DNA from 4 places in the Terrabacter sp. Soil811 genome. Region 4 is predicted to be linked to each of the others. Evidence: riboswitches for the same ligand, from Rfam matches in the RefSeq annotation. Region 4 holds a riboswitch; each other region holds the start of a gene.
What was found. Region 4 has a riboswitch for S-adenosylmethionine ahead of ASH01_RS06015 (cysteine dioxygenase). Riboswitches for the same ligand answer to the same signal wherever they lie in the genome.

Region 1 (7,325 bases), on a different contig from region 4:
CTCGCTGTCGCCGTCCTCACCGAGGGGCGTGTGCAGGGAGATGGGCTCGCGGCCGTACTTCTGGACCTCGACGACCTTCTCGGGCGTCATGTCGAGCTCCTTGGCGAGCTCCTCCGGGGTGGGCTCGCGGCCCAGGTCCTGGAGCATCTGACGCTGCACGCGGGCGAGCTTGTTGATGACCTCGACCATGTGCACCGGGATGCGGATGGTGCGCGCCTGGTCGGCCATGGCGCGGGTGATCGCCTGGCGGATCCACCACGTCGCGTAGGTCGAGAACTTGTAGCCCTTGGTGTAGTCGAACTTCTCGACCGCACGGATGAGGCCGAGGTTGCCCTCCTGGATCAGGTCGAGGAAGAGCATGCCGCGGCCGGTGTAGCGCTTGGCCAGCGAGACGACGAGTCGCAGGTTGGCCTCGAGCAGGTGGTTCTTGGCCTTCTTGCCGTCCTGGGCGATCCACCACAGCTCACGCTTGAGCTTCATGTCGATCTTGTCGCCGGAGTTGAGCTTCTCCTCGGCGAACAGGCCGGCCTCGATGCGCTTCGCGAGCTCGACCTCCTGCTCGGCGTTGAGGAGGGCGACCTTGCCGATCTGCTTGAGGTAGTCCTTGACCGGGTCGGCCGTGGCGCCGGCGGTGACGACCTGCTGGGCCGGGGCGTCGTCCTCGTCGTCGTCACGGATGACGAAGCCAGACTCCTCGGTCTCCTCGGTCTTCGCGGCGGCTGCGGGGGTGGCCTCGTCACCGTCCTCGGCGTCGTCGTCCACGTCGACGGGCTCGACGACGACCTCCTCCAGCTCGCCGACCGGTGCGTCCTCGGGCTCGGCGTCGTCACCGGCAACGACGGTGCCGTCGGCCGACGTCGTGGCCTTCTTCGCGGCGGTCTTGCGGGTGGCGGTCTTCTTGGCAGCGGGCTTTGCGGCCGCCTTGGCGACACCGGCGTTCGTGGCAGCCTTCTTGGCCGTGCGGGCCGCGGCCGCCTTGGGGGCGGCGGCCGCCTCGTCGTCGGTGGCTGCGGCGGCACGGGCCGGCGCCGCCTTGGCCGTCGTCTTCTTGGCGGCGGTCTTCGTCGTCGCGGTCGTCGTCCGCGTCGCGGACTTCGTCGCCGCGGCGGTGGTGCTGCGTGCGGTGGCCACAGTGCCTCCCTTGGTCCCTGTTCGGGTCTTCTTCGTCGTGCTGGAGTGCGGCGCGTCGACGACGATCTCGATGTCGTGGGCCTCGAGGGTCGTGAGGACCGGCTTCATCTGCTTCAGGTCGAGTCCTGCATCGACCTGGGCGCGCGCGATCTCCGTCCCGGTGATGGTGCCGCTGCTGCTGCCCTTGACCAGGAGCTGCATGATCGCCTCGTGCTGGAACACCTTCGGCAGGGTCTTGGGAGCTCCAGCGGTTGTTGCCTTAGGCACGGATGCAGTCGCCTTTCGTCACAGGTCTCGTCTGATGGTCGACCCGAATCCGGGCATGCACCATCACAACGAACGAGAATGGGGGTTGGTGCCGGAAGAGCTTGGCCTGTCGGAGTCGATCCCTGTTTCGAGCTCTCGGTGCGCCTCGTGCGATCCGGTACTCGGACATTATAAAACGGCGTACGCCCTCCGAGCGAACGCGCGTCCAACCCGCGTGCCGCGAACGGGCGTCCGGCCCGCACGAACCGGGCCGGACGACGTGCCGGAGAGGGCTCAGTCGCCCTTGACCGCGAGCACCGGGCAGCTCGCGTCGAGCAGGATGCGCTGCGCGTTGGACCCGAGGATCAGCTTGCCGACCGGGCTGCGGCGACGCAGGCCGATGACGATGAAGTCGGCCTTCTCCTCCTCGGCGACGGAGATGAGGTCCTCGGCGGGGTCGTTGCCCCGGACGAGCTGGCGCACCTCGTGCTCCAGGCCCTTCTCCTCGAGGAGCGTCTGCACCCGGGCGAGCTCGCTCTCGAACTGGCTGGCCTCGTTCGCGTCGAAGTCCTTGCCGCCCCGGTGGGAGCTGATGACGACGAGCTTCGCTCCACGCAGGACGCACTCCTCGGCGGCTCGCTTGAGCGCCGCGCGACCTTCCTTGGTGGCGACATAACCAACGACGATGGCCACTTTCCCGGACCTCCTTGGGACGGAAACAACCAGTGCTCGCACCGTACCCGATTACGAGGCGTCCGGCGCGTCCCGCGCGAAGTCTCACCGCGGCGTCGGCGACGCGGACGACGAGCGTGCGACAGCGCCGCCTGTCGGCGAACCGGCCCGGCGCGCAGATGGGTTCAGTCGCGGGGTCGTTCGAGCGCCTCACGGACGATGCGACCCACCTGGTCCTCCTCGATGAGGAAGCCGTCGTGCCCGAACTCCGAGGTGATGTGTGCGCGTCGGGACCCCGGCAGGGCGGCGTGCAGCTCGTCGGAGAGCCGGGGCGGGTAGAGGCGGTCGGTGTCGACAGAGACGATGGTGCACTCGGCGCGGACGCGCTCGAGGGCGGCCTCGAGCCCCCCGCGGTCGCGCCCGACGTCGTGCGAGTTCATCGCCTCGGTCAGCACGACGTAGGAGTTGGCGTCGAAGCGCCGGGCCAGCTTGCCCGCGTGGTGGTCGAGGTAGGACTCGACGGCGAACCGGCCGCGGTCTCCGGCGCGCAGCGGGTCCTCGCCGAGCTGGGCCTCTCGTCCGAAGCGGGTGCCGAGCTCGGTCTCGGTGCGGTATGTGATGTGGGCGATGCGGCGAGCCAGGCCCAGGCCGGTGTCGGGTCGCGCGTGGCCCTCGTAGTAGTCGCCACCCGCGTAGTCGGGGTCGTTGCGGATCGCCAGCAGCTGCGGCTGGCACCAGGCGATCTGGTCGGCGGTCGCGTACGCCGTCGACGCGAGCACGATGCAGCGGTCGACGTCGTCGGGGTGCGTCACGGCCCACTCCACCGCACGCATCCCACCCATCGAGCCGCCGACGACGGCCGCGAGGCGGCGGATGCCGAGCCCGTCGAGGAGGCGTCGCTCGACGGCGACCTGGTCGCGGACCGTGACGTAGGGGAAACGGCTGCCCCAGGGTCGACCGTCGGGCGCGGGGCTCGCGGGGCCGGTGCTGCCCTGGCACCCGCCTAGGACGTTGGACGCGATGACGAACCACCGCTCGGGGTCGACCGGTCCGCCGGGCCCGATGAGGGCGTTCCACCAGCCGGGCGAGGCGTGTCCGTCGCCGGCCTCACCGAGGACGTGGCTGTCGCCGGTCAGTGCGTGCTCGACGAGGATGACGTTGTCGCCGGCCTCGTTGAGCCGGCCCCACGTCTCGTAGGCGATGCGGACGTCGGGCAGCACTCCCCCGCGCTCGAGCTCGATGTCACCGACGTGGGCGAACTGCCGCCGCCCGACCGGGTCGCCGTCACGCCAGGCGCCGTCGGGCCGGCGGGGCTCCGGTGCCGTCGGGTCGACGTGGCTCGTCGCCGCACGGTCCCTCGTCGCCGAGTCGCCGGTCTGGCCGGTGCCAGCGGTCCCGGGCCGCGCACGGCGACGGGTGCTCTGCGTCCGGTGGGTGACGGTCATCGGGGTACTCCTCGGTCCTCGCGCTTGCACGCACCCGGGGACGGGGCGGCCTGGTCTTCACCCGGGGCACCCCACCGCGAAGGAGGGTTGCCGACCAGCGAGCCGGGGCTTGTCGCTGGTACTCATGACCTGCTCCAACCATACGCGAGGCCTCGCGGAGAGGCCGCGCGCCGTTCCACGACATGGACGGACGGCGCCGCCGCCGGAGACGCTCAGGCGCACTCCCGTGGCCGGAGTCCGACGTCGAGGGCGTGCCGCAGCAGCCGCCCCAGCCCGTCCTCGGGCTCCAGCTCGAGCGCACGGTCGACCGCGACCCCGGCGCGCGCACCGTCGCCGCACCACCACGCCATCGAGGCGAAGAGCGCCAGGACGGGAACCGCATGATCCGCCGGCGTGAGTCGGCAGACCTGCTCGAGGCGGGACAGGACGAGCCGTGGCGTCGCAGCCTCGTCCCACTCCTCCCAGCCGCTCGGGTCGGTGCCGTCACCGAGCCACGACTCGGGAGCCGCGTCGGGCGCTGCGGCGAGGCCGGCCCGAAGGTCGAGCGAGCGCGGTTCGTCCCGGTCCACCGACGCCTCGAGCGCCGCGAAGGTCCCGACGGCGTCCAGCTCGTCCAGCACCCGTCGTGCCTCGAAGACGTCGCGCCGCGGCTCGCCATCGTCCTCGTGGTCGTCCTCTTGGTCGTCCTCGTGGTCGTCCTCGTGGTCGTCCTCGTCGCTGTCGTTGTTGTCGTCGCCGGGGTCCTCGTCGTCGGTGTCGTCGTCGTGCCGGTCCGACGACGGCGGCCCGGCAGCCAGCAGCTGCAACAGCGCTCGGAGCGCGTCGGAGTCGCCCTCCTCGAGGTGTTCCTGCACGGGCGTCCCCGACCCCTCCGCGGTGTCGGGGTCGCCCGGCTCCGCGCCCGATCCCGGGGAGCGACCGGGCTCGGCGCCGTCGGGTGTCGGGACGCCGGCCGTCTCGTGGTCGCCCGCGGCCGGGGCGAGCCGGAGGTCAGGACCGAGCAGCACCCCGAGGAGGGCTGCGAGGTCGTCGGACAGGAAGTCGGCCGAGGCCATCCCGGGGCAGAGCCACGCCAGCAGGGCGTCATGGAAGCGCGGGTCACGGAGCGGACCTACGAGGGACGGGAGCCAGTGCTCGACGCCGTACCCCTCGATCTCGCCGTGCAGCACCCCTCCCCAGGCCACGAGGGAGTCGTGGACGAGGAACTGGCGGGCCGTCGGGTCGCCGCCGTCGAGGACCCCGAGCGCCGCGCCGGGTCGGCGCCCCCGTCCTGCCGGTCGACGGCGGCGACCCCGGGCGGGCTTCCGGTCCGTCCGGCTCGCCCGGGCCGGCGTCCTGCTGAGGGAGCCACCGGCTGCCACATAGCGGCGCTGCCAGTCGTCGATCGCGGCGGCAGCGAGGTCGTGCCGGGGCTCCGTGGGGGCGAGCGGCTCGACGAGCCTCGCCAACCCCTCTCGGTCCGCCAGGACGGAGTGCCCGAGCGCCACGTAGCTCGCGACGGCCGGCACGTCCGCCTGCTCCGGGAGGAGCCAGCCCTCCGAGGGGCAGCAGTCGCACCCGACCGAGCGCCAGCGCCCCTCGAGGACCGCGAGTCGCTCCCGGACGACGACCCGGTGGTCCTCGACGCCCGTGGCGAGCGCCTCGAGCAGGGCCAGCGACTCGTCGCGCACCTGCTCGAAACCCACGAGGGCCACCGACGACGGGGAACCCTGGAGCAGGGTCGGCACCGTCTGGGCGGCGGCCTCGGCGGCCAGGGTCTCGTCGACGAGATCGAGCCGCGCGACGAGCCCGAGCCGCTTGCCGTGGAAGCACACCACGACGACACTGCGCTCCGGCTGGAAGCCCAGGTGGAAGGGGATGATGGTCAGCAGCTCGGCCGGCCCGGACAGTGAGATCTTCGGCATGTCCCGAGCCTCGCGGCACGCACCGGGGACCGGCAGACCCCGATCGGCTCCTGTGGACCGAGTGCCTTTCGTGTCAGGGGGTGTGGATCGCGGACCCAGCGGCCGGGTTCACCGCACGCAGCACGGCGCAGCAGTACGCCGTGTCGCCGAGTGCGCTGGGCTCAGCGCTCGAGGCGCTTGCGCACCGACTCGAGGACGTAGTCGGTCGCGGCCTGGCGCGTCCCTTCCGGAAGTCGCGCCCGGTCGTCCCGACCCCGCCCGGGGTCACTGCTGGCGGACCTGCCCCTGACACGCGTGACGCGGCTGACGATGCGGCGGGGTGCAGCAGCCCCGGTGCTGTCACGGTCGCGGCGCAGTCCGTCCTCGGCACCTCCGGCCCACGCCCGGGTCGTCGGATCGCCCGGCACCGTGACCGGCTCACCGTGCACCGTCGTGCGCGACGCCTCGGTCGCCGGATCGCCACCCGGCGCCCCGCTCGCAGAACCACGCCGGGGCCGCGGGCGGTGCAGACCCTGACCGACCTCCCAGGCGATGAAGCGCTCGGTCTCCTCGAAGAATGCCTTGACCGCCCAGGAGATGACGACGGCGTCGTCGGCCGCGCCGATGACCGGCAGGACCGCCTCGGGCAGCAGGTCGACAGGCGAAGCGACGTAGGCGACCGCCCCTGCGACGAGCCCGAGCCGCTTGAGGGTCGTGCCGGCATACGTCCCGTCCACGGTGGCGCGCACCATGCGCGGCACGGCCTGCAGCCGCTCCGGCAGGCTGGGCGCGCCGGGTCGCGTCGAGGCGCGCACGACCGACGCGACGGTCGCGGCCATCTTGATCCGGGATGCGGGCTTCATGCCCGGCCCAACGAACGGGTGCCGCGTGCGATTCCCCGGCCCGGACGGCGATGCGCAACGGTGATCTGCGTGTCCCTCACGGTGAGGCCAGTCCAGCCGGTCGCTCAGCGACCGAAGGTCTCGACGGGAGGAAACTCCTTGGCCGCCTGCTTGCCGATGCGGCCCAGCATGTAGACGTCGACCGCGGCGCCGATGAGGCCTCCGACGACGGGCACGAGGCGCCCGAGCCGGGCGAAGGTCCCCTGCCCGATGCGCCCGAGCAGGCGGAAGCCGACCGCCTTGTTGAGGACCATGAGCGCCGGGGCGGGCAGCCGGTCGAAGGCGACGGACGACAGCTTGCCACCGGCAGCCTGCAGACCGGCCTTCTTGAGGAGGTCGTCGCTGTCGGCGCCGGCGAGGGTCAGCAGGATCGCGGAGCGGATCTCGGGCTGGTCGATGTCGTAGCCGCGCACCTTGGCCGTCGCCGCCGTCATGCGGGTGGCCAGCAGGTAGAACTCGAGCACGTTGGCCGGCAGCGAGAGGGGCATCGTGAAGAAGCCGCCCAGACCGGTGGCGAAGCCGCCGATCGCGCCGAGCTGCCGGTGGTCGCGCACGATGATCCGCAGGGCCTGGTCGCGATCTCCCCGGGCGTGCTTGAGCGCGTTGGCGGCGACCTCGTGGGCCGGGTCGAACGGTCCCTTGCCGTCGATCCCGACGTCGAGGAGACGCTCGACGAGTCGGGTCGCGGCTCCCGAGAGACCTCCCTCGGCCGGCAGGGCAGCCCGCTCGAGCGCGCCGGCGTCCTTCGCCGTGCGCAGCTTCACCGCGGTCGCGTCCGATGCCTCGACGGTCTCGTCCCTGCCGTAACCCAAGATGCCCACCGGCTCCACCCCTTCGTCCGTCGTCCCTGTGTGGCGGCTGTCGATTCGCCGCCGACGACACCGTATGCCGCCCGGGTCGCTCGTGGCACCCTCGTACCCAGTCGAGCCGACCGGGGACCGCGGGAGACGACGTCCCCCCGCTCTCATAGGGTCGCTCCCATGGGTGAGAGGCACGCAGACGGCGCGACGATCCTCGGCGTCCCGCTGGCCGACCTCCGGCGCGAC
Region 2 (7,325 bases), on a different contig from region 4:
AGTAGCGCTCTCGGCCGCCGCGGTCGGTGAGGTTCCAGGCGTCCTCGGACTCCTCGTCGTGCTCGTCGACCGTGCGCGTCATGTCGCCGGGCGTCCACCGCGCCATCGGGACCGCGGTGGTCTCGTCCTCGTGGGCACGCTGCTCACCGCGCTCGGCGACGAGCGAGGCCGTGCGCTGCGGCGCGACCTCCTCGTCGGGCTCCTCGGCGTAGCCGGCCGACGCTTCGGCAGGCTCCACGTCGACGGGCGGGGCGGCATACGGCTCGGCGGGCTCGATGATCTCGGCGAGGTCATCGGCGTCGACGGGCTCGTTGGGGTGCGGCACGTCCTCGCCGCGCAGCAGCGCGAGCGTCTGCTCGAGGTCGTCCGGGCGCACGAGCACGTCGCGGGCCTTGGAGCCCTCGCTCGGGCCGACGACGCCGCGCGACTCGAGCAGGTCCATGAGCCGTCCGGCCTTGGCGAAGCCGACGCGCAGCTTGCGCTGGAGCATCGACGTCGAGCCGAACTGGGTCGTGACGACGAGCTCGGTGGCCTGGAGCAGCACGTCGAGGTCGTCGCCGATGTCGTCGTCGATCTGCTTCTTGGGCGCCGCGACGGTGACGTTCTCGACGTAGTTGGGCTTGAGCTGGGTCGTGACGAACTTGACGACCTCGTGGATCTCGGACTCGTTGACCCACGCGCCCTGGACACGCATCGGCTTGCTCGCGCCCATCGGCAGGAAGAGCGCGTCACCCTGGCCGATGAGCTTCTCGGCGCCGGGCTGGTCGAGCACGACGCGGGAGTCCGCGAGCGAGGACGTCGCGAACGCCATGCGCGAGGGGACGTTGGCCTTGATGAGGCCCGTGACGACGTCGACCGACGGACGCTGCGTCGCGAGGACGAGGTGGATGCCGGCGGCACGGGCGAGCTGGGTGATGCGCACCACCGACTCCTCGACGTCGCGCGGGGCGACCATCATGAGGTCGGCGAGCTCGTCGACGACGACGAGGAGGTACGGGTAGGTCGTGATCTGGCGCTCCGAGCCCGGCAGCGGCTTGACCTTGCCGGCGCGGACCGCCTTGTTGAAGTCGTCGACGTGCTTGAAGCCGAACGCCGCGAGGTCGTCGTAGCGCTGGTCCATCTCCTTGACCACCCACGCGAGGGCCTCGGCGGCCTTCTTGGGGTTGGTGATGATCGGCGTGATGAGGTGCGGGATGCCTTCGTAGGCCGTCAGCTCGACGCGCTTCGGGTCGACGAGGATCATCCGGACCTCCTCGGGCGTCGAGCGCATGAGGATCGAGGTGATCATCGAGTTGACGAAGCTCGACTTGCCCGATCCGGTGGCGCCCGCGACGAGCAGGTGCGGCATCTTCGCGAGGTTGGCGATGACGTAGGCGCCCTCGACGTCCTTGCCGACACCCATGACCATCGGGTGCTCGTTGGTGCGGGCCGTGTTGCTGCGCAGCACGTCGCCGAGGGACACGTTCTCGCGGTCGAGGTTCGGGATCTCGATGCCGATGGCGGACTTGCCCGGGATGGGGCTGAGGATGCGCACGTCGGCCGAGGCAACGGCATACGCGATGTTCTTGGAGAGCGCGGTGACGCGCTCGACCTTGGTGCCCGAGCCGAGCTCGACCTCGTAGCGCGTGACCGTCGGGCCGCGGGTGAACCCCGTGACGGCGGCGTCGATGTCGAACTGGTCGAAGACGTTGGTCAGCGACTCGACGACGCGGTCGTTGGTCTCGCTGCGCGTCTTGTGCGGCGGCCCCGGCGTCAGCATCGCGTGGTCGGGCAGCTGGTAGGTGATGTCGCCGCCGAGACTGAGCTGCTCGACGCGAGCCGGCAGGTCGGACATGGGCGGGGGGATGAGCTCGGCCTTGGGTCCGACCTTGCTCGTGTCGGGCGCCCCGAGGGTCTTCGGGTCGGTGGCGTCGATGACCTTCTCGCCGCCCTTCTCGCCGCCGGGACGGGGAGCCAGCAGCCCGGGAGGCGTCGGGCGCTTCTCGCCGGGTCGCAGCTGCGTGGTCGCCTCGTCCTCGAGGGCCTTCTGCGCGGCCTGGCGGAACGCCTCGTCGCCGTCGCGGTCGGCGAGGTCGACGGCCTTGCGGCGCGCGCGCTTCACCGCTGCGGCAGGGGCGTCGAGCGCCTCGTCGGGCTGCTCGTCGACGTGGTCGCGGTCGATGACGAGGGCGCGCAGCTGGCGCAGGCGGGTCGGGATCATGTTGACCGGCGTCGCCGTGATGACGAGCAGGCCGAAGAGACCGAGCAGGACGAGCAGGACGAGCGCCCCGTAGGTCGAGACGGCCGCCGCGAGCGGGCTCGAGGCGAGGAAGCCGAGGATGCCGCCGGCGGCACGCATGCCGTCGGCGCCGTCGGGCGGGTTGGGGATGCCGTCGGCAAGGTGCGACAGACCGCACGCGGCGAAGGTCAGGGCGATGGTGCCGACGACGACGCGGTTGGTCGCCGCGTCGTCCTGGGGAGCTCGAAGCATGCGCAGGCCGAGGGCGAGCAGCACGAGCGGGACGGCGTAGGCGACGCGGCCGAAGGTGCCGGCGAAGACGGCGTGCACCACCTGGCCGAAGGTGCCGGAGACGCCCCACCACTCACGCGCGGCGACGACCACGGCGAGCGCGATGAGCGCGAAGCCGATGCCGTCGCGGCGGTGCTCCGGCTCGAGGTCGGCGGCGCTGTGCCCGACGCGGCGCACCGCTCCCCCGGCCATGTGCGAGACGCCCATCCAGGTGTTGCGCATCGCGCCGAACGGGAAGGGGAGGCCTCCGCCCCGCGTCTTGGACGCGGTCTTGGCGGCGGGCTTGCGGGCCGCGGGCTTGCGCTGCGCGGGCCGGCCGCCCCGGGCTGCGGGAGGGCGTGACGAGGCGCTGCCCGCGGACCCCTTGGCGCGGGTGGCCGCGGCGGAGCTCGAGCGCTGGCTGGTGGACGGACGTGACGCCATGCTCGCACCGTACGTCAACGCACCGCTGAACTCACGCGTCACACGCGCAACAGGGCTGACCAGTCGGACGCGGCTGCCGTATGCCGTGGGCGCGCCCGTCACCGTCCCGCGAGGTCCCCGGCGGGGTCGGCGTCTCAGATCGCGACACCCGGGGACCGACCGGTGGACAGCCGGTGACCGACCCCTTTATCGTCGTGCGCAGGTCATGAGTGCCAGTGACAAGCCCCGGCTCGCTGGCCAGCAACCCTCCTCCGCGGTGGGGTGCTCCGGGTGACGACCAGGCCACCCTCGGTCTGAACGCGTGATCGAGGTCGGCAAGCGCGGACCTGCACCGGGTGGGTCCCATGACCCAGGAGCACTCCCATGTCGGTCCTTCCCTCGACGCACCCAGCGGCCTCCCTCTGTGGCGGCTCCCCCGCACCCGTCGTGCGCACCCGCGCCCTGCACGTCGTGCCCGAGGCGCGCACCCTGCCCACCGTCGTCGGCGCCGGACTGCGCGTGCCCACGCTCCACGGCGACACGGCATACGCCAACCTCGACCACGCGGCCTCGACGCCGGCGCTCGAGACGGTCCAGGCGGCCGTCGACCGCGCCCTCGAGACCTATTCCTCCGTGCACCGCGGCGCCGGGTTCGCCTCGCGGCTGACGAGCGCGTGGTACGAGCAGGCCCGCGCCGAGGTCGCCGCCTTCGTCGGCGCGCGTGAGGGCGACTCCGTCATCTTCACCCGGACGACGACCGACTCGTGGGCCCTGCTGAGCAAGGCGCTGCCGAGCCGCACGACGGTCTTCGTCTTCGGCACCGAGCACCACTCGACCCTGCTGCCCTGGGGCCGCTTCCGCACCGTGCGCCTCCCCGTCCCGCAGACCGTCGAGGACGCGCACGCGCTGCTCGAGGAGGCGCTGACCGACCACCCGTCGCGCCACCGCCTCGTCGTCGTCGCGGCCGCCTCGAACGTGACGGGAGAGGTCTGGCCGGTCGAGCGCTTCGCCACCCTGGCGCACGAGCACGGCGCCCGGATCGCCGTCGACGCGGCCCAGCTCTCGGCGCACCGCACCATCGACCTCGCCGCGTGGGACGCCGACTACGTCGCGTTCTCGGGGCACAAGACGTACGCCCCCTACGGCGCGGGCGTCCTCGCCGGGCGCTCCGACTGGCTCGACGCCGGCAACCCCTACCTGCTCGGTGGCGGCGCGACGCGCTCGGTGACCGAGGACGGCACCACGTGGGCGACCGGGCCGGCGCGCCACGAGGGCGGCAGCCCCAACGTCATCGGAGCCATCGCCCTCGCCGCGGCCTGCTCGACGATCAGCCGGCACCGCGACGCCATCGAGGAGCACGAGACCCGCCTCCTCGAGCGGCTCCGCGCCGGACTCGACGACGTCGCGGGCGTCGAGGTCCTGTCGATCTTCGGTGACGACAGCGACCGGGTCGGCGTCGTCGCCTTCACCATCGACGGCTGGGACTCCTCGCTCGTGTCGCAGGTCCTCTCCGTCGAGCACGGCATCGGCGTGCGGGACGGCAAGTTCTGCGCCCACCTGCTCGTCGACGAGCTCCTCGAGGACCCGTGGGGCGAGCGTTCCCCCACCGCGGTCCGCGCCAGCATCGGCCTCGGCAGCACGCTCGAGGGCGTCGAGCGTCTCGTCGCCGCCGTCGCGCGGCTCGTCGAGCAGGGCACCGACGCGGAGTGGTCGCTCACGGAGACCGGATGGGCGCTCGAGGGCACCGACCCGCGCGACGTCGAGGTCGAGCGACCCTGGTGACCGCGGACGTACGCCGCTGAGCGGGTCCGTGCCCGAGCGCGGGCGCGCGGTCGGTGCGCTCGAACGCTCAGGGTCGGGTCAGCGCGCCGGCAGGGCGTAGCTCGCCCAGACCGCGGCGTGGTCGGCGCGATTGAGAGCCACCTGCCCGGCCTCGACGACCGTGAGGCCGCGGCTCAGCAGGTGGTCGAGCTGGACGAAGGCCGGAAGCCGGTTGCCCGCGAAGGGCCAGGTGCGCACCCACCCCTGTCCGTCGGTGCGCTGCGCGTCGTCGAGGCCCGCGGCGAGGTCGCGGAAGCCGGGGTGGCCGAAGCCGGCGTTGAAGTCGCCGGCCATGACGAGGAGCTCGTCGCCGTCGAGACGCTGCTTCCACGACTGGAGCGCCCGCAGGCCCGCGCGCCACTCGACGGTGTCACCGCGCAAGGGCGCCGTGGGATGGGCGACCTTGAGACGCACCGTGCCGTTGGGCACGGTCACGTCGACCTCGGGCTGGACGCTCCGGGTGCCCTCGAGCGCCGGGTCGGTGCCGAGGCTGCGCACCGAGAGCGGGTAGCGCGACAGGACCATCGTCCCCGTGTAGGTGCTGGCCCGGGCGACGCCCTCCCGCTGGCTGAAGTAGTCGGCCGCCCCTTCGGCGTCGAGCCGCCGCAGGATCGCGGGCGTCGCCTCGGTGAGCACGAGGACGTCGACGGAGTGAAAGCGCACGGCGTCCATGAGCTGGCCGGCGTTGGCCGACCCGATCCAGACGTTGGCCGACATGACCGTGAGGTCGCGGTCGGCCTTCGGCGAGGAGGTGGCCCGGAAGGCCGGCGCCGCGACCGTCGCCGCCACGACGAGCGCGACGACGACGGGGACGAGCATCCACCACCGCCGTAGCACGAGCGTCGCCACGGCGAGCAGGCCCAGGCCGATGACGACGAAGGGCCCTGCCGTCTGGAGCACGACGACGACGTATGCCGTCGAGTCGTACCAGCGCAGCGCCCCGACGGCGACGAGCCCGAGCAGGACGACGCCGATGACGACGTCGACCCAGCGCCGGCGGGGACGACGCCCGGCCGGCTCCCGCGTCGACGACTCGGCGGGCTCCCCCGGACGACCGGAGGGCCCGTCGTGGCCGTCGTCGCTGTCGAGGTGCCCCCGGTCGGCCTCCTGCACCGTCACGTCAGGCCTGCAGCACGACCGGGATGATCATCGGCCGGCGGCGGATCTTGCCACCGACCCACGAGCCGACCGCGCGCCGGATGACCTGCTGGAGCTGCTGGTCGTCGCGGACACCCTTGGCGACGGCCTCCTCGATGGCCCGCTCGACCTTGGGGATGACCTGCTGGAAGATCTCGTCGTCCTCGACGAACCCGCGGGCCGTGATCTCCGGGCCGCTCGCGATCTTGCCGGTGGCCGCGTCGAGCACGACGACGCAGGTGATGAAACCCTCGTCGCGCAGGATCCGACGGTCCTTGAGCAGCGCCTCGTCGGCGCCGCCCACGCTGCTGCCGTCGACGTAGACGTAGCCGCACTCGACGACACCGGTCACCTCGGCGACCCCGTTGACGAGGTCGACGACGACGCCGTCCTCGGCGAGCACGACGTTGTCCTCGTGGACGCCGGAGGCGATGGCGAGCTGGGCGTTGGCATACATGTGCCGCCACTCGCCGTGCACGGGAAGGACGTTGCGCGGCTTGACGATGTTGTAGCAGTAGAGCAGCTCGCCCGCGCTGGCGTGGCCCGAGACGTGCACCTTGGCATTGCCCTTGTGCACGACGTTGGCGCCGAGGCGCATGAGGCCGTTGATGATGCGGTAGACGGCGTTCTCGTTGCCGGGGATGAGGCTGCTCGCGAGCAGCACCGTGTCGCCGGGGCCGACGTCGATGCGGTGCTCGCGGTTCGCCATCCGCGAGAGGGCCGCCATCGGCTCGCCCTGGGAGCCGGTGCAGATGAGGACGAGCTCGTCGTCGCGCAGGCTGTCGATCTTCTTGATGTCGATGAGGATGCCGTCGGGCACGCGGAGGTAGCCGAGCTCGGCGGCGATGCCCATGTTGCGCACCATCGAGCGCCCGACCATGGCGACCTTGCGGCCGGCCTTCTCCGCGGCGTCGAGCACCTGCTGCACGCGGTGCACGTGGCTGCTGAAGCAGGCGACGATGACGCGGCGCTGGGCGTGACGGAAGACCTTGTCGATGGCCGGAGCGATCTCGAGCTCGGGCGTCGTGAAGCCGGGGACATCGGCGTTCGTCGAGTCGGTGAGGAAGAGGTCGACGCCCTCCTCGCCGAGACGGGCGAAGGCACGCAGGTCGGTGAGGCGACCGTCGAGCGGCAGCTGGTCCATCTTGAAGTCGCCGGTGTGCAGCAGCGTGCCGGCCTCGGTGCGCACGAAGACGGCGAGCGCATCGGGGATCGAGTGGTTGACCGCGACGAACTCGAGGTCGAAGACGCCGAGCTTCTCGCGCTGGCCCTCCTTGACGGCCATGGAGTACGGACGGACCCGGTGCTCCTTGAGCTTGGCCTCGACGAGCGCCAGGGTCAGGGTCGAGCCGATGATCGGGATGTCGCCCTTGAGCTTGAGCAGGTAGGGCACGGCGCCGATGTGGTCCTCGTGGCCGTGGGTGAGGACGATGGCCTCGATGTCGTCGAGCCGGTC
Region 3 (7,325 bases), on a different contig from region 4:
AACGTCACGGGCTCCTCCCAGGTCGTCACCTTCGACGACGGGACGGGCAAGCAGGCGTCGGCCACGGAAGACGTCGTCATCCCCATGGTGGGCTCGCTCACCACGACGCTGCCGGGCACCTTCACGAACGTCAGCTCGAAGGAGGCCAACCTCGCCGGTGACGGCCGCGGTGGCACCAAGCTGACCTTCACGATGACCTTGTTCGGACCCATCGGGACCCCGACCGCGACGTTCGGCTACGCCGCCGACATCGTCGACGGGACGCTGCCCAAGGCCTCCGTCTCGGCCCTCCCGGTCAGCCCGCTCGACAGCCCCTCCTTCAAGGGCGGCGCCGAGAGCTACAAGGGCGGTGCCACGACCGGTGCCACCCTGACGGCCGGTGCGACCGAGATTGACACGAACCTCCTCAAGCTCCGTGATGGCGCGGGCACGCTCCTCGCGGGGCTGATCCAGCTGCGCGATGGTGCCAAGAAGCTCGACGCGGGGATGGGCGCACAGGCGCTGCCCGGCTCGCGCGAGCTCGCCACAGGCGCAGGCCAGCTCAAGGACGGCACGTCCAAGCTGCGCTCGGGAGCGGGCGACGCGAAGGCAGGCTCGGCCAAGCTGGCCGACGGGGCGACCCAGGTCGCGGACGGCAACCAGCAGCTGGACGCTGGCGCGCAGAAGCTGAGCGGTGGCGCCGCTCAGGTCGACGACGGAGCCGGTCAGGTGGCCGGTGGTCTGCACCTCGTCGGCGAGAACGCGCCGGCCCTGCTCGACGGTCTCGCGCAGGTCGCTGACGGTCTCGACCAGGTCGATGCCGGTCTCACCCAGCTCTACGACGGCGTCGGTGCGCTGCCGGAGCAGGCGAAGCCGCTGCACGCGGGCATCGCGAAGCTGCGCGCCGGGCTGGGTGACAAGGGCCAGACCGGAACCCTCATCGACGGCGTCGACCAGATCCGCGGTGGCGTGGCTGAGGCCACCAAGGCCGGTGGGAGCCTCGACCAGCTCAAGGGCGGGGTCGACCAGTCCAAGGGCGGGGTCGACCAGTCCAAGGGTGGGGTCGACCAGTCCAAGGGCGGGGTCGACCAGGTCCGAGCCGGCCTCCAGGACGCCTTGAAGCCGGGCGGCGGCATCGACCAGCTGGACGGTGGAGTGGCGCTGGCCAAGACCACCGACTGTGGCGCGGTGTGCAAGGGGATCCTCGGCCAGGTGCAGGCAGGAATCGGAGACCTTCGGACGAAGACGACGGCCGCGTCCGGCGGGCTCGGCGCGGTGTCGGACGGTCTGGATCAGGTCTCCGGTGGCCTCGGTCAGGTGTCCACGGGCCTGGGACAGGTGTCGGGTGGTCTGGGTCTGCTCAAGGGCAAGCTGAGCGACGCGGCCCTCGGGCTCGCGAAGGTCGAGTGCGGCCTGAGCAACACGACGCTCAAGGGGATCTGTGACCCCAAGGTGCCGGGCCTGCTCGAGGGCGTCGACCTCGTCGACGCCGGCGTGTCGACGCTCGTCGACGGGGTTGTCACCAAGGTCCAGGGCGGCATCGGCAGCCCGACCGACACGGCCAAGAACAAGACGCTGCGTGGTGGTGTCAACGACCTCCAGTACGGCGTGGACCTCCTCGGTCTCGGTGGGCTCGACCTGCTCGATGCCATCGACCAGCTCACGGTCGGTGCCGACCAGGTGCACGGTGGCACGTCCCAGGTGGCCAAGGGCGCCAAGGACCTCGGTGCGGGCGCCTCGAAGCTCGCCGACGGATCGAGCCAGGTCGCCACGGGTGCGGGCCAGCTCGATGCCGGCGTCGGCAAGCTCGCGGACGGCGCTGGGCAGCTCGACGACGGTGCGGGCAAGCTCAGTGACGGTGCCGGCCAGCTCTCCGACGGTCTCGCCGACGCGGCGGACGGAACGAGCCAGCTCGCGGCCGGTCTGACCGACGCGGCGGCCGGTGCGCCCCAGCTCAAGGACGGCGCGCAGCGTCTCTCCGACGAGGGCACGAAGAAGCTCGTCGCTGCCGGCAAGGCCACGGCCGCCGACTACGGCGAGAAGTACGCCCTCATCGAGGTCGGTGCCCAGCGCGCCAAGGCCGAGGGGATGGCCTACGGCGCGCCCACAGGCGCCATGGGCGCCACGGCGTACTCGTACGAGCTCGCCGGTGTCGACGGGCAGGGCTCAGCGAACCTGGGTCGGGCCGCAGCGGCGGCCGGTGTGTTCGGTTTTGCCGGAGGCGCGGTTCTCCTGAGGCGCCGCTTCCTCTGACCGCAGAGCGACGACGGCGGCCACGGATCCCTTCGGGGTCCGTGGCCGTCGTCGTGCATCCGGTGCATCCGGTGCACGGTCGTCGCGGGTGGCCGTCGTCAGTCGGGCTTGCGGCAGACGAAGATCGCCGTGCCGGGGATGACGCGTCCGCGCAGGGGAGACCATCCGCCCCACGGCTCGTCGTGCCCCTCCGGCCACGCGGGCTCGACGAGGTCGACGAGGACGAGCCCGGCCGCCGTGATCTCCCGTACCCGGTCGCCCACCGTGCGGTGGTGCTCGACGTAGGTCGCGTGGCCCTCGTCGTCCTGCTCGACGTAGGGCGTGCGGTCGAAGTAGGAGTGGCGCGCCGTCAGCCCGGCCGGCCCCGGGTCGTCGGGGAAGGCCCACCGCACCGGGTGGGTCGTCGAGAAGACGAAGCGCCCACCGGGGCGCAGCACGCGGGCGGCCTCCGCCATGACGACGTCGGAGTCCGCGACGAAGGGCACGACGCCGTATGCCGTGAAGACGGTGTCGAAGGACGCGTCGGCGAAGGGGAGGGCGCGTCCGTCGCACTGGGCGAACGGCACGCGGGTGGCCGCGTCGGGGCTGTCGCCGAGCGCTGCGTTGACGGCCACGCCGGTGGCGACCATGCCGGCCGACAGGTCGGTGGCCACGACGGTCGCGCCGTGGGCCGCGAGCCAGCGGGAGCACTGCCCCGAGCCGGCGCCGATCTCGAGCACGACCTGGCCGGCCGGGTCGCCGAGGAGCCGCGCCTCCTCCTCGCGCAACCGCTCCGGCCCCCAGACGAAGTCCGTGTCGCCGAGGAACGACCCGTGCTCGACGTAGTACGACGCCGCCTCGCCGTCCCACCACGTGCGGTTCGCGGCGGCGGTCTCGTCCGGGGGAGCGGGACGGCGGGTGGCCTCGGTGGGCGTGCTCACGGCATACGTGCTCTCTTTTGACCGGCTGGTGACAGCGCGGATAGGATTGCCGAGCACACCCGTGTGCGCACGATCAATGTTGCACCTGTCCACAAGGCATCGAGGCGCGGGCCGTCAGGTCCACCGCCCCGAGGTCCCCAATCTAACTGTCCACAATCGGAGTTCCTACTACATGACTGCCAACACGGTCGAGAAGACCGCGCCTGAGATCGCCATCAACGACATCGGCTCTCAGGAAGACATCCTTGCGGCGATCGACGCCACCATCAAGGACTTCAACGACGGCGACATCGTCGAGGGTCGCATCGTCAAGGTCGACCGGGACGAGGTCCTGCTCGACATCGGCTACAAGACCGAGGGCGTCATCCCCTCGCGCGAGCTGTCCATCAAGCACGACGTCGACCCGGGCGAGATCGTCAAGGTCGGTGACGAGGTCGAGGCCCTCGTCCTCCAGAAGGAGGACAAGGAAGGCCGTCTGATCCTGTCCAAGAAGCGTGCGCAGTACGAGCGCGCCTGGGGCACGATCGAGAAGGTCAAGGAGGAGGACGGCGTCGTCACCGGCACCGTCATCGAGGTCGTCAAGGGTGGTCTCATCCTCGACATCGGCCTCCGCGGCTTCCTGCCCGCCTCGCTCGTCGAGATGCGTCGTGTCCGCGACCTCCAGCCGTACGTCGGCAAGGAGATCGAGGCCAAGATCATCGAGCTCGACAAGAACCGCAACAACGTGGTCCTGTCGCGCCGTGCCTGGCTCGAGCAGACGCAGTCCGAGGTGCGCACGACGTTCCTCAAGGAGCTCCAGAAGGGCCAGGTCCGTTCGGGCGTCGTGTCCTCCATCGTCAACTTCGGTGCGTTCGTGGACCTCGGCGGCGTCGACGGTCTCGTCCACGTCTCGGAGCTGTCGTGGAAGCACATCGACCACCCGTCCGAGGTCGTCGAGGTCGGCACCGAGGTCACCGTCGAGGTGCTCGACGTCGACATGGACCGTGAGCGTGTCTCCCTGTCGCTGAAGGCGACGCAGGAGGACCCGTGGCAGCACTTCGCTCGCACGCACGCCATCGGCCAGGTCGTCCCCGGCAAGGTCACCAAGCTCGTCCCCTTCGGTGCGTTCGTGCGCGTCGAGGACGGCATCGAGGGCCTCGTCCACATCTCCGAGCTGGCCGAGCGCCACGTGGAGCTGCCGGAGCAGGTCGTCAACGTCGGCGACGAGATCTTCGTCAAGGTCATCGACATCGACCTCGAGCGTCGTCGCATCTCGCTGTCGCTCAAGCAGGCCAACGACCAGGCCGTCGCGGCGTCGGAGTTCGACCCGACCCTCTACGGCATGGCCGCCGAGTACGACGAGCAGGGCAACTACAAGTACCCCGAGGGCTTCGACCCGGAGACGAACGAGTGGCTCGAGGGCTTCGACGCCCAGCGCGAGAAGTGGGAGCGTCAGTACGCCGACGCCCACGCTCGCTGGGAGGCCCACAAGGCCCAGGTCGACGCCGCGACGAAGGCCGACGCCGAGGCTGCGGCCAACGCCGGCTCCGCGACGTCGTACTCGTCCGCGACCGGTGACGTCGCCGAGGCCGGCGACGCCGACCGCAGCGAGCGCGCCCCGCGCAACGCCCCGGCCCCGGTCGAGGGCACGCTGGCTTCGGACGAGGCGCTTGCTGCGCTTCGTGAGAAGCTGACGGGCAACTGACGCCAGTCACTGCTTGGAGCGACACGCTCTGAAAGAGCCCCGGACCCTGTGGGTCCGGGGCTCTTTCGTGTCCGCTGTCTCAGGATGCAAGAAGGCTTCAGGTTTATTTCCGACTGAATTACTAGGAATTGATTGGCCGAAGCATCGCGGTGATCACACGAATGATGTTGTGGCACATGGCAATTCGCTCGACAGGCGGTGCGGGGTAGAAGCCCCAAGCAGGGGAGAATGCGCCCATATCGGCGATTGACGGGGCGTCGGCGGGCTTCGTAGTGTCATCGACAGGTCAAGAGTTCCAGTGCCAAGCCCCGGCTCGCTGGACAGCAACCCTCCACCGCGGCGGGGTGCTCCGGGTGAGGACCAGGCCGTCGCCAGCAGGCGACGGCAAGCGCGGACTCGAAGTGGTCGGGTCCAGGACCGAGGAGCCGACATGGCGCGCACGACGAGCACCCACCTCGTGCTCCGCCGCCACGTCGACCTGCTCCGCGTGTCCAGCGCGCTCTGTCGTCCCTGACGACGTCCTGGCCGCCGAGACCTCGGCCGGCCGGTCGGCGCCCGGCCCAACGGTGACCCCGGGGGGCCCGGACGCCAGCACGCACCCACGCGGCCGCCGCCGCTCCCCGCCACCCGTTCGGTGACGGGTGCCCGAGCCATCCCTCCAGGAGCCTCACGTGCCATCCCTCTCCACGGTCCGGCGCTCAGCGCCGCCGACCACCACATCGTCATCGTCGTCCTCGCCGCCTTCGCCGGCCGAGCCCACGGCGGGAGCGTCGACGTCCGCCCTCTCGGCCGCCCCGGCGCGGGCAACCCACTCGGTCCCGCCGTCCGGAGGCGGGCCGGTCCTCACCGTCGTCCCGCGCCGCAACCCGTGGACGTGGGTCGGCGTCGCCGGCGTCGGCCTGCTCCTGGCGATGTTCGTCAACGGCCTCGTCACCAACCCCGGCTGGGACTGGGCGACCTTCGGTCGCTACTTCGCCACCGAGACCGTCATCCGGGCTCTCGGCACGACGATCCAGCTCACCGTCCTCGGGACCGTGGCCGGCTTCGCCCTGGGGCTCGTCCTCGCGGCCATGCGACTGTCGTCCAACGCGTTCCTGCGGACCGTCGCGTGGGCCTACATCTGGGCGTTCCGGTCGATCCCGCTCATCGTCCAGCTGCTCTTCTGGTTCAACATCGCCTACCTCTACCAGACGATCAGCGTCGGGCTGCCGTTCGGGCCGTCCTTCGGCAGCGTCGAGACCAACGACCTCTTCGGGGCCCTCGGCGCCGCGGTGCTCGGGCTCGCCCTGCACCAGGCGGCCTACGCGGCCGAGATCATCCGCGGCGGCATCCTCTCCGTCGACGAGGGGCAACGCGAGGCGGCCTCGGCGCTCGGCATCCCGCGGCGCCGCCAGTTCGCGAGGATCGTCCTGCCGCAGGCGATGCGCTCGATCCTGCCCAACGCCGCCAACGAGGTGATCAGCCTCTTCAAGGGCACCTCGATCGTCTCCGTGCTCGCGATCCCGGAGCTCTTCTACCAGGTGCAGGTGATCTACGGCCGCAACTCCCGGGTCGTGCCGCTGCTCCTCGTGGCGACGGTCTGGTACATCATCCTCACGACGCTCCTGTCGATCGGGCAGTACTACGTCGAGCGGCACTTCGCCCGAGGCAGCGCCCGGTCGCTGCCGCCCACACCGCTCCAGCGGCTCCGGGCCCGGTGGGCCGGCATCGCGACCCAGGCAGCGCGTCGTCCCGAGGAGGTCGCCCGATGACCGCCGCCGTCGACCTCCGCGGCGTCACGAAGTCGTTCGGGGCCCACCGGGTGCTCGACGACGTCGACCTCGAGCTGGCGGAGGGCACCGTCACGGTCGTCCTCGGACCGTCGGGGTCGGGCAAGTCCACGCTGCTGCGCACCATCAACCACCTGGAGAAGATCGACCGGGGTCAGGTGCGCGTCAACGGGACGCTCATCGGCTACCGGCAGGTGGGTGACCGCCTCCACGAGCTGCCCGAGCGCGACATCCTGCGCCAGCGCAGCCGCATCGGCTTCGTCTTCCAGCAGTTCAACCTCTTCCCGCACCTCACCGTCCTCGAGAACGTCGTCGAGGCGCCGGTGTCGGCGCAGCGCCGCAAGCGCTCCGAGGTCGAGGTCGAGGCCAGGGCGCTGCTGGAGCGAGTCGGTCTGGCGGACAAGGCGGCTGCCTACCCACGTCAGCTCTCCGGTGGTCAGCAGCAGCGGGTCGCCATCGCCCGAGCCCTCGCGCTCCAGCCCGACGTCATCCTCTTCGACGAGCCGACGTCGGCTCTCGACCCGGAGCTCGTCGGCGAGGTCCTCGCCGTCATCAAGGAGCTCGCCCGCGACGGGGCCACTCTCGTCGTCGTCACGCACGAGGTCGGCTTCGCCCGCGAGGTCGCCGACACCGTCGTCTTCCTCGACGGCGGCCGCGTCGTCGAGCAGGGACCGCCCGAGCAGGTCATCGACCACCCTGCCCACGAACGCACGCGAGCCT
Region 4 (7,325 bases):
CGAGTCGCCGGCCTGCAGGACGACGGGATGGGCCTGTGGGCTCCGGGGCACGGTGAAGCGGCCGGCGACGTCGAAGTGCTTGCCGCGGTGCTCGAAGGTCCCCGCGGAGGCATCGGACAGGAAGTCGGCCCCGTCCGCCCGCACCGCGTCGACCGGCCAGGAGTCCCACAGCTCGCGGGCCGTCGCGATGAACTCCTCGGCGCGCTCGTAACGCTCGGCGTGCGGGAGGAACCCTCCGCGCCGGAAGTTCTCACCCGTGAAGGCGTCGGAGCTCGTCACGACGTTCCACGCGGCGCGTCCTCCGGACAGGTGGTCGAGGGTCGCGAACTGGCGCGCGACCTCGTAGGGCTCGTTGAACGTCGTGTTGATCGTGCCGGCGAGACCGAGGTGCTGCGTCACCGCAGCCAGCGCGGCGAGGACGGTGAACGTGTCGGGCCGGCCGACGACGTCGAGGTCGTGGATCCGACCTCGTTGCTCTCGCAGCCGCAGCCCCTCCGCGAGGAAGAGGAAGTCGAACCGGCCGCGCTCGGCCGTCTGCGCGAAGTGGGTGAACGACGACAGGTCGATGTGGCTGCCCGAGGCCGGGTCGCTCCACACCGTCGTGTTGTTGACCCCCGGGAAGTGGGCGCCGAGGATGACCTGCTTGCGGTGCTGCGTCATGGGAGCTCCCTTCTCACGCCGACGCGGCGGCGTAGCGGTTCACGGCGACGGACAGGCCGAGGCGCTCGCGCAGCGTGCCGGGGTCGTATGCCGTCCGGAAGGCCCCAGCGCGCTGGAGCGCGGGCACGAGCTCGTCCACGACCGCGGTGAGGTCGCCCACGACGACGGCCGGACGCAGCCGGAAGCCGGCGTAGCCGACGTCGTGCCAACGGAGCAGGAGCGACGCGAGGTCGGCAGCGGTGCCCGTGAAGACGTGGGCATCGGACGTCAAGGGCGACCCCGCGGCCTCGTCGAGCCGCCGTCGCCGGGTCCGGGCTGCGTCTGTCGTGCTCCCCAGGACCACGACGAGGTCGGCGAAGACCGTGAGGGGACGGGCGTTGCGCCCGACCCGCGCCTCTGCCCCTCGGACCTCGCCGAGGATGCTCGCGGCCTGCTCGTCGTCGTGCGGCGTCACGAAGACGACGTCCGCCGACCGGGCCGCCAGCTCGTACGGGATCGTCTGGTGCGCCAGGGCGGTGACGACGGGCTGCCCCTGTGGTGGTCGCGGCGTGATCGACGGGCCTCGGACGCTGAAGTGCCGGCCCTCGAAGTCGACATGGTGCAGCCGGTCCCGGTCGACGAACCGCCCGGTCGTGACGTCGCGGATCTCGGCGTCGTCCTCCCAGCTGTCCCAGAGCCGCCGGACGACCTCGACGTGGTCGGCAGCCTCGTCGAAGCGCTCGCGCACGGCAGCGCGGCCCTCGGGACTGGAGGCGAGGTCCCGTCGGATCGGGGGGAGGGTGCGACGACCGACGTTGCCGGTCTCGCCGCGTGTGCCACCCACCTGCACCCGCCAGCCAGCACGACCGTGGCTCACGTGGTCGAGGGTGGCGACGGCCTTGGAGACGTGGAACGGCTCGGTGTGGGTCGTCGTGACGGTCGGGACGAGGCCGACGTGCCGCGTCAGGGGCGCGACCGTGGCTGCGACGAGGAGGGCGTCGAGCCGCCCGCGCACCTGGTCGGTGCGCGTGTCGACGTCGTCGGAGAAGGGGTCCGCCGACTGGAGATCGAGACTGTCCTCGATCGTCACGAAGTCGAGCAGGCCGCGTTCGGCCGTGGTGGTGAGGTCGGCCCAGTAGCGGGCGGTGAGGAGGTCGTCCGGCCGCGCACCAGGCTCGCGCCACGCTGCCGGGTGCCATCCCGCACCGTCGAGGGCGACGGCGAGGTGGATCGGCGTGGCGTTCGGAGTGAGGCCAGTCACCAGTCGACTCCCTTCTGCTGCAGCTCGATCGGCCGGAGGTTCGTGCCGGTGAGCGCGTACGTGGTCATCTCGGTGAGGCGCGGGGAGTACACGTGCAGGCTCACCGCCGGGTCCGGGCCCTCGTTGCTCACGTGGTGCACGTAGCGATGTCCGAACGTGCGCTGCTGGCCGGGCCGCAGCCGGCCGACGTCCACACCGACCTGCGGGGTCCGGTCGGGACCGTCCAGATCGGCGACGCGCTCGCTCAGCTGTCCCTGCAGGACGACGAACGAGCCGGCGCTCTGCCCGTGGTCGTGCCACTCCGTCGCTTGGCCGGGGAGCCAGGTGAGCAGCCAGGCCTCGTGGTCGGGCTCGGCGGCGATCCGGGCGTAGTAGCGGCTGATGGGGTCGAAGTCGACGAGGCCGGCCCAGAGGGCACGGTCGCCCGCGAGGCGCCGAGCCGTCTCCGCGAGGTTGACGGCGGTCCGTGGTGCGAACGTCGATGGCGTCCCGGTGCCGGGCGCAGAGAGCGTGGTGAGGGCGGTGGTCCGGTCGGGGCGGGTGCGCAGAGGCATGGCAAGGCTCCTGAAGGTGTGCGGGTGGGTCGAGACGGACTACGGGGACGCCGCGCGCCACAGCAGGACCCAGTGGGGCTGCCGACACTGCGCATGCGGTCGTCTGGTCGTCAGTCCCGACAGAGGGCGCTGCTCACCCGGGAGAGGTCGACGTGCCGGCGGCGGTGAGCCCACAGGGCGTGGCCGCGGGATCGCCGTTCGGTGGTGTGCGTCATGGGAACCCTTGTGTCCGTGGGGCCCTCGTCGAGCCCGCGCTTGCGTCGACCGAGGGGTCGACGCCTGGTCCTCACCCGGGGCACCCCACCGCGGAGGAGGGTTGCCGCCCAGCAAGCCGGGGCTTGTCGCTGGGACTCATGACCTGCAGAGAAGATAACATACCTATTTGGTAGGGATAGCGGGCGACCACTCCCTGAGATGCCACCGAGGCCACGGACCGTCGGGTTCCTCGTCGTGACGGTGCTGCCCGCTGGTGACGTCAAGGACACCGCGTCAAAACTCGTCGACCCGGTGCTCGTCATCGTCGTGTCACTCATGGTGCTCCCGGCCCCGGTCGGCTTCGTCCGGACCATGCTGCGCGAGCTGCTCGAGATGAGGCCTCCCCCCGAGATCGAGCACCCGGCCCGTCAGGCCGTCACCGAGCGGCTGCGCCACCTGAGTGTGGCCACCTGGATCAACGTCGAGCTCTCCTGCGACCCCGCCTGGCAGCAGGGCTGAGGGGGTCTGCAGATCGGTGCCGATCACCCACGGAGGGGGAATCGGCACGCCCCGCTCCCCCGGCACGATCGGGAGACGACCAGCCCGCCACCACGAGGAAGATGAGGCCGCTGTGAACCCGGTGCTCGCGTTCGTCATCGTCATGCTCGTCTGGACCGTGAGCGACCTCGTCGCGAAGAAGACGAGGTCGCTGCTGTCCTCGCTCTTCGTCGCTTCGATCATCTTCTTCGTCGGCTTCCTCACCGACATCTTCCCCGAGGACCTCCTCGCGAGCTCGAGCCTGCTCGCGCTCGCCGGCGTCGTCGTCGGCTTCGTCATCGTCCACCTCGGCACCATGATCAGCCTCGACGACTTCAAGAAGCAGTGGAAGACGCTGCTCGTCGGCATCGCCACTGTCATCGGCATCGGACTTGCCCTGCTGCTGGCCGGATTCATCTTCGGGCCTCGGATCACGGGCTCCGCGGCCGACGGCTATGCGCAGGCTCTCGACTTCGTGATCGCCGGCACCGGCGCCTTGAGCGGGGGCACCATCTCGGTCCTCATCGTCCAGGAGGCGGCCCTCGGCGTCGGCCTGACGAGCATCGCCGTCTTCCCCGTCCTCATCGCCGCGCTCCAGGGGCTCATCGGCTTCCCGCTCACCTCGATCATCCTGCGCCGCGAGGCCGCCCGGCTGAAGGAGGAGTACCGAGCGGGCACGCTGGCGCCGGTGGTGGCCGCGGGGGCCGCCGCCGCCAGCGGCGGGGGCGATGGCGGCGGCAGCAAGGGCGACGCCGGCAGCAGCGGGGACGGCGCCACGCCGCCCGCCGAGCCCGTGCCGGAGACGAAGCTGCCCGGCGCCCTCCGCACGACGGCCGGCACCCTCTTCATCGTCGGGGTCGTCGTGCTCATCAGTCTGGGCATCAACAACGTCACCGACGGCATCCTCAACACGTTCGTCGTGGCCCTGCTCTTCGGCATCGGCCTGCGCACGACGGGGATCTTCAAGCCGTCGGTCCTGTCGGGCATCGACGCCTTCGGTCTCATGATGATCGCCATCATGATCCTCGTCTTCGGACCCCTGGCGACGGTGAAGCCCAGCGACGTGTCAGCGCTGGCCGTGCCGCTGCTCATCGCCTTCGCCTTCGGGATCGTCGGGATCGCGAGCTTCTCGGCTCTTGTCGGCAAGCTGCTCGGCTACAGCGTGTCGATGTCCGTGGCGATCGGGCTCACCTCGCTCTACGGCTTCCCCGGCACGATGATCCTGTCCCAGGAGGCCGCCAAGGGAGCCGGAGAGACCCCCGAGGAGGTGGCCGCGATCGAGAACGAGATCCTGCCCAAGATGATCGTCGCCGGCTTCTCGACCGTGACGATCACGTCGGTCATCGTCACGAGCATCATCGCCGGCCGGATCGGTGGCGGCTGAGCCGTCGCGTTCCTGCTCCGGTCCCGGTCAGGGGGCCATCGCGGCATACCCGGTGGCGTCGTGGATCACCAGCCCGGCGTACGTCGCAGAGGCGCTCGCGCCGGAGTTCACCTGGGCCAGCTGGGCCTCCATGGCGGTGCGGGTCCAGCCGTAGAACGTCTGCTTCGTGTCGACGGCCGTCGCGCCGAGATAGTTCGTCTCCTGGCCGAGGCGCACGGGCTTGCCGAGCGCGGCGCCGGCGGCGAGCGCGGGGGTCGCGACGTCGAGAGTCCCGTCCGTGCCGGCCGCGGTGTTGCGGTAGGACATCACCGTGACGCCGGCCGTGCGCTTCATGATCTCCCGGTCGAGGGTCGAGGCCGCCCCCGTGGAGGCGACGGCGTGGACCGTGTTGAACCAGAAGGGGATGTCGGCCTCGATGGGGTAGGTGCCGGCATTGGCCTTGAGCTTGTCGAGCAGCGTGAGGTACTTGCTGACGACGGTGGCCTGGTCGGTCCCCCAGGCGGAGGTCGAGTAGGGCTCGACGTCGACGTGGATGCCCGTGAAGAGGCCCGAGCTCTTGGCCGGCTTGAGCCAGTAGGTGACGACCCACGTCGGGTTGTAGACCCAGCCGGGGTCGCCCCCGAGCGCGTCCACCCGGATGCCGGCAGCGCGGGCCCGGTCGCTCAGCGCCTTGATGTTCGGCAGCTGGCTCGAGGTGGTGAGGTTCGGCGGGACGGCGACGAAGAGCTGGTCGATGCCGGCGCTCACGGCGAGGTCGACGGTGGCCGCAGGGGTGCTCGTGTCCCACACCCACATGGCCCGAGTGTCCTGGGCCGCGGACGCGACGGCGGTCACCGTCCCGGCCTGGGGAGCTGCCGCGGCGACGGGAGCCATGGCGACCAGCGCGGCAGCCGAGCCCGCCAGTGCGAGAGCCGCGGCGACGAGGCGGGTGGCGCGGGCACGAGGGGTGCTGAACATGTGAGAGCTCCGGGACGAAGGGCGGGGACCAGCCCTCCGAATTGTCCGGATTGCTCAAGACTCGCGCAGGCGTTTCGCAAGATTGCCGCAAGTTTCGCAAAACACCCTCTTGCCCCCACGCCGAACCCCCCGAACCGTCAGGCAGGGTCGGCCTGGGCTCGCTCGACGAGGATCGCCAGACGCCGGAGCGCCTCCCGGTTGCGGCGGTCGAGCAGCACGTCACGGACCGGCTTCGGGACGAGCAGCGCGGGCCCCTTCGTCGCGTCCTCCTCCATCGTCACCTCGGTGTCGGCCCCGCTCGCGCGGCAGGTGATCCGCACGACGCCCTCACCGGACGGCCACGCACGCACCGTGAGCTCGAGCAGGTCTGGCCGCTCGCAGCGCCGCACCGTCGTCGTGTCGTCGATGAGGAGCGGCCAGGCGCCGACGGAGTGGTGGATGTGCGTCTCCGGTGCCGGCCAGCCGGGAGTCACGTCGCGCACGCGGGAGGCGCCGACGACCCACTGGCTGTAGCTCCACCCGTCGGCGAGGACGTCGAAGACCGCCTCCGGTGTGCCGTGGACGGTCCGTGTCGTGGTGCTCATGTGCGCCTCCAGGGCAGTTGGATCTTGTGGTGCCACAGGGCGGCCCGTGCGGCATTCGCGCCACAGGCACCGTGGACGCCGCCGCCCGGGTGGGCCGAGGCGGACGCGAGGTAGAGGCCCTTGACCGGTGTCTCGGCACGTCCGGAGCCGGCGACGGGCCGGAAGACGAGCTGCTGCTGGAGTCCCGCAGTGCCGCCGTTGATGGCTCCCCCGACGAGGTTGGCGTCGCGGGCCTCGAGCTCGCGCGGGCCGAGGACCCGTCTCGCCGTGATGCGGTCACGGAACCCGGGTGCCCGGTCCTCGATGCGCTGCTCGATGCGTTCGGCCATCGCCTCGAGGTCACCCTCGTCCCACGTGCCGCGCACCTCGCGGACCCTAGGCCGGCCGGCTGCCGCATCACCCCGAACCCGTTGGGGCACATGGGTGTACGCCCAGAGAGCCTCTCCCCCGGTCGGCACTCTCGAGGCGTCGGCGACGCCCATCTGGCCGACGAGGAGGAAGGGCTTGTCGGGCACGAGCCCGGCAGCCACCTGTCCCCCGGTCAGCGTCATCTCATCCATCGAGTCCGCGACGTGGACCGTGCCGGGAGCCGCAGCAGGTGCGCCCTGCCACGGGACCGGTCCGTCGAGCGCCCAGTCGACCTTGACGGTGGAGGGGTCCCACTCGAATCGCGCCATCCGGTGGCGCAGTCGTGACGGCAGGACACCCCACGGCACGAGCCCCCCGTAGAGGGCGGGCGCCGACACGTCGGCGAGGACGGCGCGGCGTACGTGGATCTCGCGCGACGCGGTCCGCACCGCGACCGCGCGACCGCCCTGAACGCGTACGCCCTCGGCTCGCTCGCCGAGGCAGAGCTCGCCTCCCTGCGACTCGAGCCGACCCACCATGGCCGTCGCCAGGCGGCCGGCCCCGCCGCGTGGGACGGGGAAGCCGACGGACTGGCCCAGCAGCGCGAGGAGCAGGCCCATGGCCGCCGAACCCGGCGACTCGAGACCGATGTCGGCGTGTCCGGCGTTGCCGGCCACGAGCATCCGTGCCGCCTCCCCGCGGAAGAGCCGCTCGGTCAGGCTGCGGGCCGGCATCGTCATCTCGCGCAGCAGCTCCAGGCCGCCCGGTCGGAGCACCTGACGGGCCAGACCCGCGCCGCCGCGCACGGGTGGGAAGGGGCTGAGGAGTCCACGCAGCACGTCGTCGCCGACACGGTCCCACGTCTC

Region 1: linked by a shared signal. The riboswitch ahead of metX (homoserine O-acetyltransferase MetX) and the one ahead of ASH01_RS06015 (cysteine dioxygenase) in region 4 are both predicted to bind S-adenosylmethionine.
Region 2: linked by a shared signal. The riboswitch ahead of ASH01_RS19995 (aminotransferase class V-fold PLP-dependent enzyme) and the one ahead of ASH01_RS06015 (cysteine dioxygenase) in region 4 are both predicted to bind S-adenosylmethionine.
Region 3: linked by a shared signal. The riboswitch ahead of ASH01_RS24050 (putative leader peptide) and the one ahead of ASH01_RS06015 (cysteine dioxygenase) in region 4 are both predicted to bind S-adenosylmethionine.

What each region holds. Positions count from the first base shown of each region.
Region 1 covers NZ_LMSX01000008.1:452,262-459,586, reverse strand. The annotation lists gene ASH01_RS12595 (RNA polymerase sigma factor) at 1-1,332, opposite strand, end outside; gene ASH01_RS12590 (universal stress protein) at 1,672-2,070, opposite strand; gene metX (homoserine O-acetyltransferase MetX) at 2,235-3,494, opposite strand; SAM riboswitch class IV at 3,510-3,624, opposite strand; gene ASH01_RS12580 (DUF4192 domain-containing protein) at 3,707-5,398, opposite strand; gene ASH01_RS12575 (YkvA family protein) at 5,560-6,240, opposite strand; gene ASH01_RS12570 (EcsC family protein) at 6,345-7,100, opposite strand; gene ASH01_RS12565 (MalY/PatB family protein) at 7,260-7,325, shown strand, end outside.
Region 2 covers NZ_LMSX01000011.1:203,427-210,751, forward strand. The annotation lists gene ASH01_RS19990 (FtsK/SpoIIIE family DNA translocase) at 1-2,932, opposite strand, end outside; SAM riboswitch class IV at 3,134-3,259, shown strand; gene ASH01_RS19995 (aminotransferase class V-fold PLP-dependent enzyme) at 3,296-4,693, shown strand; gene ASH01_RS20000 (endonuclease/exonuclease/phosphatase family protein) at 4,772-5,851, opposite strand; gene ASH01_RS20005 (ribonuclease J) at 5,853-7,325, opposite strand, start outside.
Region 3 covers NZ_LMSX01000008.1:705,536-712,860, forward strand. The annotation lists gene ASH01_RS13650 (hypothetical protein) at 1-2,232, shown strand, start outside; gene ASH01_RS13655 (class I SAM-dependent methyltransferase) at 2,331-3,152, opposite strand; gene rpsA (30S ribosomal protein S1) at 3,325-4,836, shown strand; SAM riboswitch class IV at 5,121-5,233, shown strand; gene ASH01_RS24050 (putative leader peptide) at 5,267-5,350, shown strand; gene ASH01_RS13665 (amino acid ABC transporter permease) at 5,508-6,587, shown strand; gene ASH01_RS13670 (amino acid ABC transporter ATP-binding protein) at 6,584-7,325, shown strand, end outside.
Region 4 covers NZ_LMSX01000002.1:60,481-67,805, reverse strand. The annotation lists gene ASH01_RS06025 (NtaA/DmoA family FMN-dependent monooxygenase) at 1-660, opposite strand, end outside; gene ASH01_RS06020 (LLM class flavin-dependent oxidoreductase) at 674-1,900, opposite strand; gene ASH01_RS06015 (cysteine dioxygenase) at 1,897-2,454, opposite strand; SAM riboswitch class IV at 2,701-2,813, opposite strand; gene ASH01_RS06010 (hypothetical protein) at 2,869-3,168, shown strand; gene ASH01_RS06005 (hypothetical protein) at 3,281-4,570, shown strand; gene ASH01_RS06000 (hypothetical protein) at 4,598-5,527, opposite strand; gene ASH01_RS05995 (SRPBCC family protein) at 5,665-6,111, opposite strand; gene ASH01_RS05990 (phytoene desaturase family protein) at 6,108-7,325, opposite strand, start outside.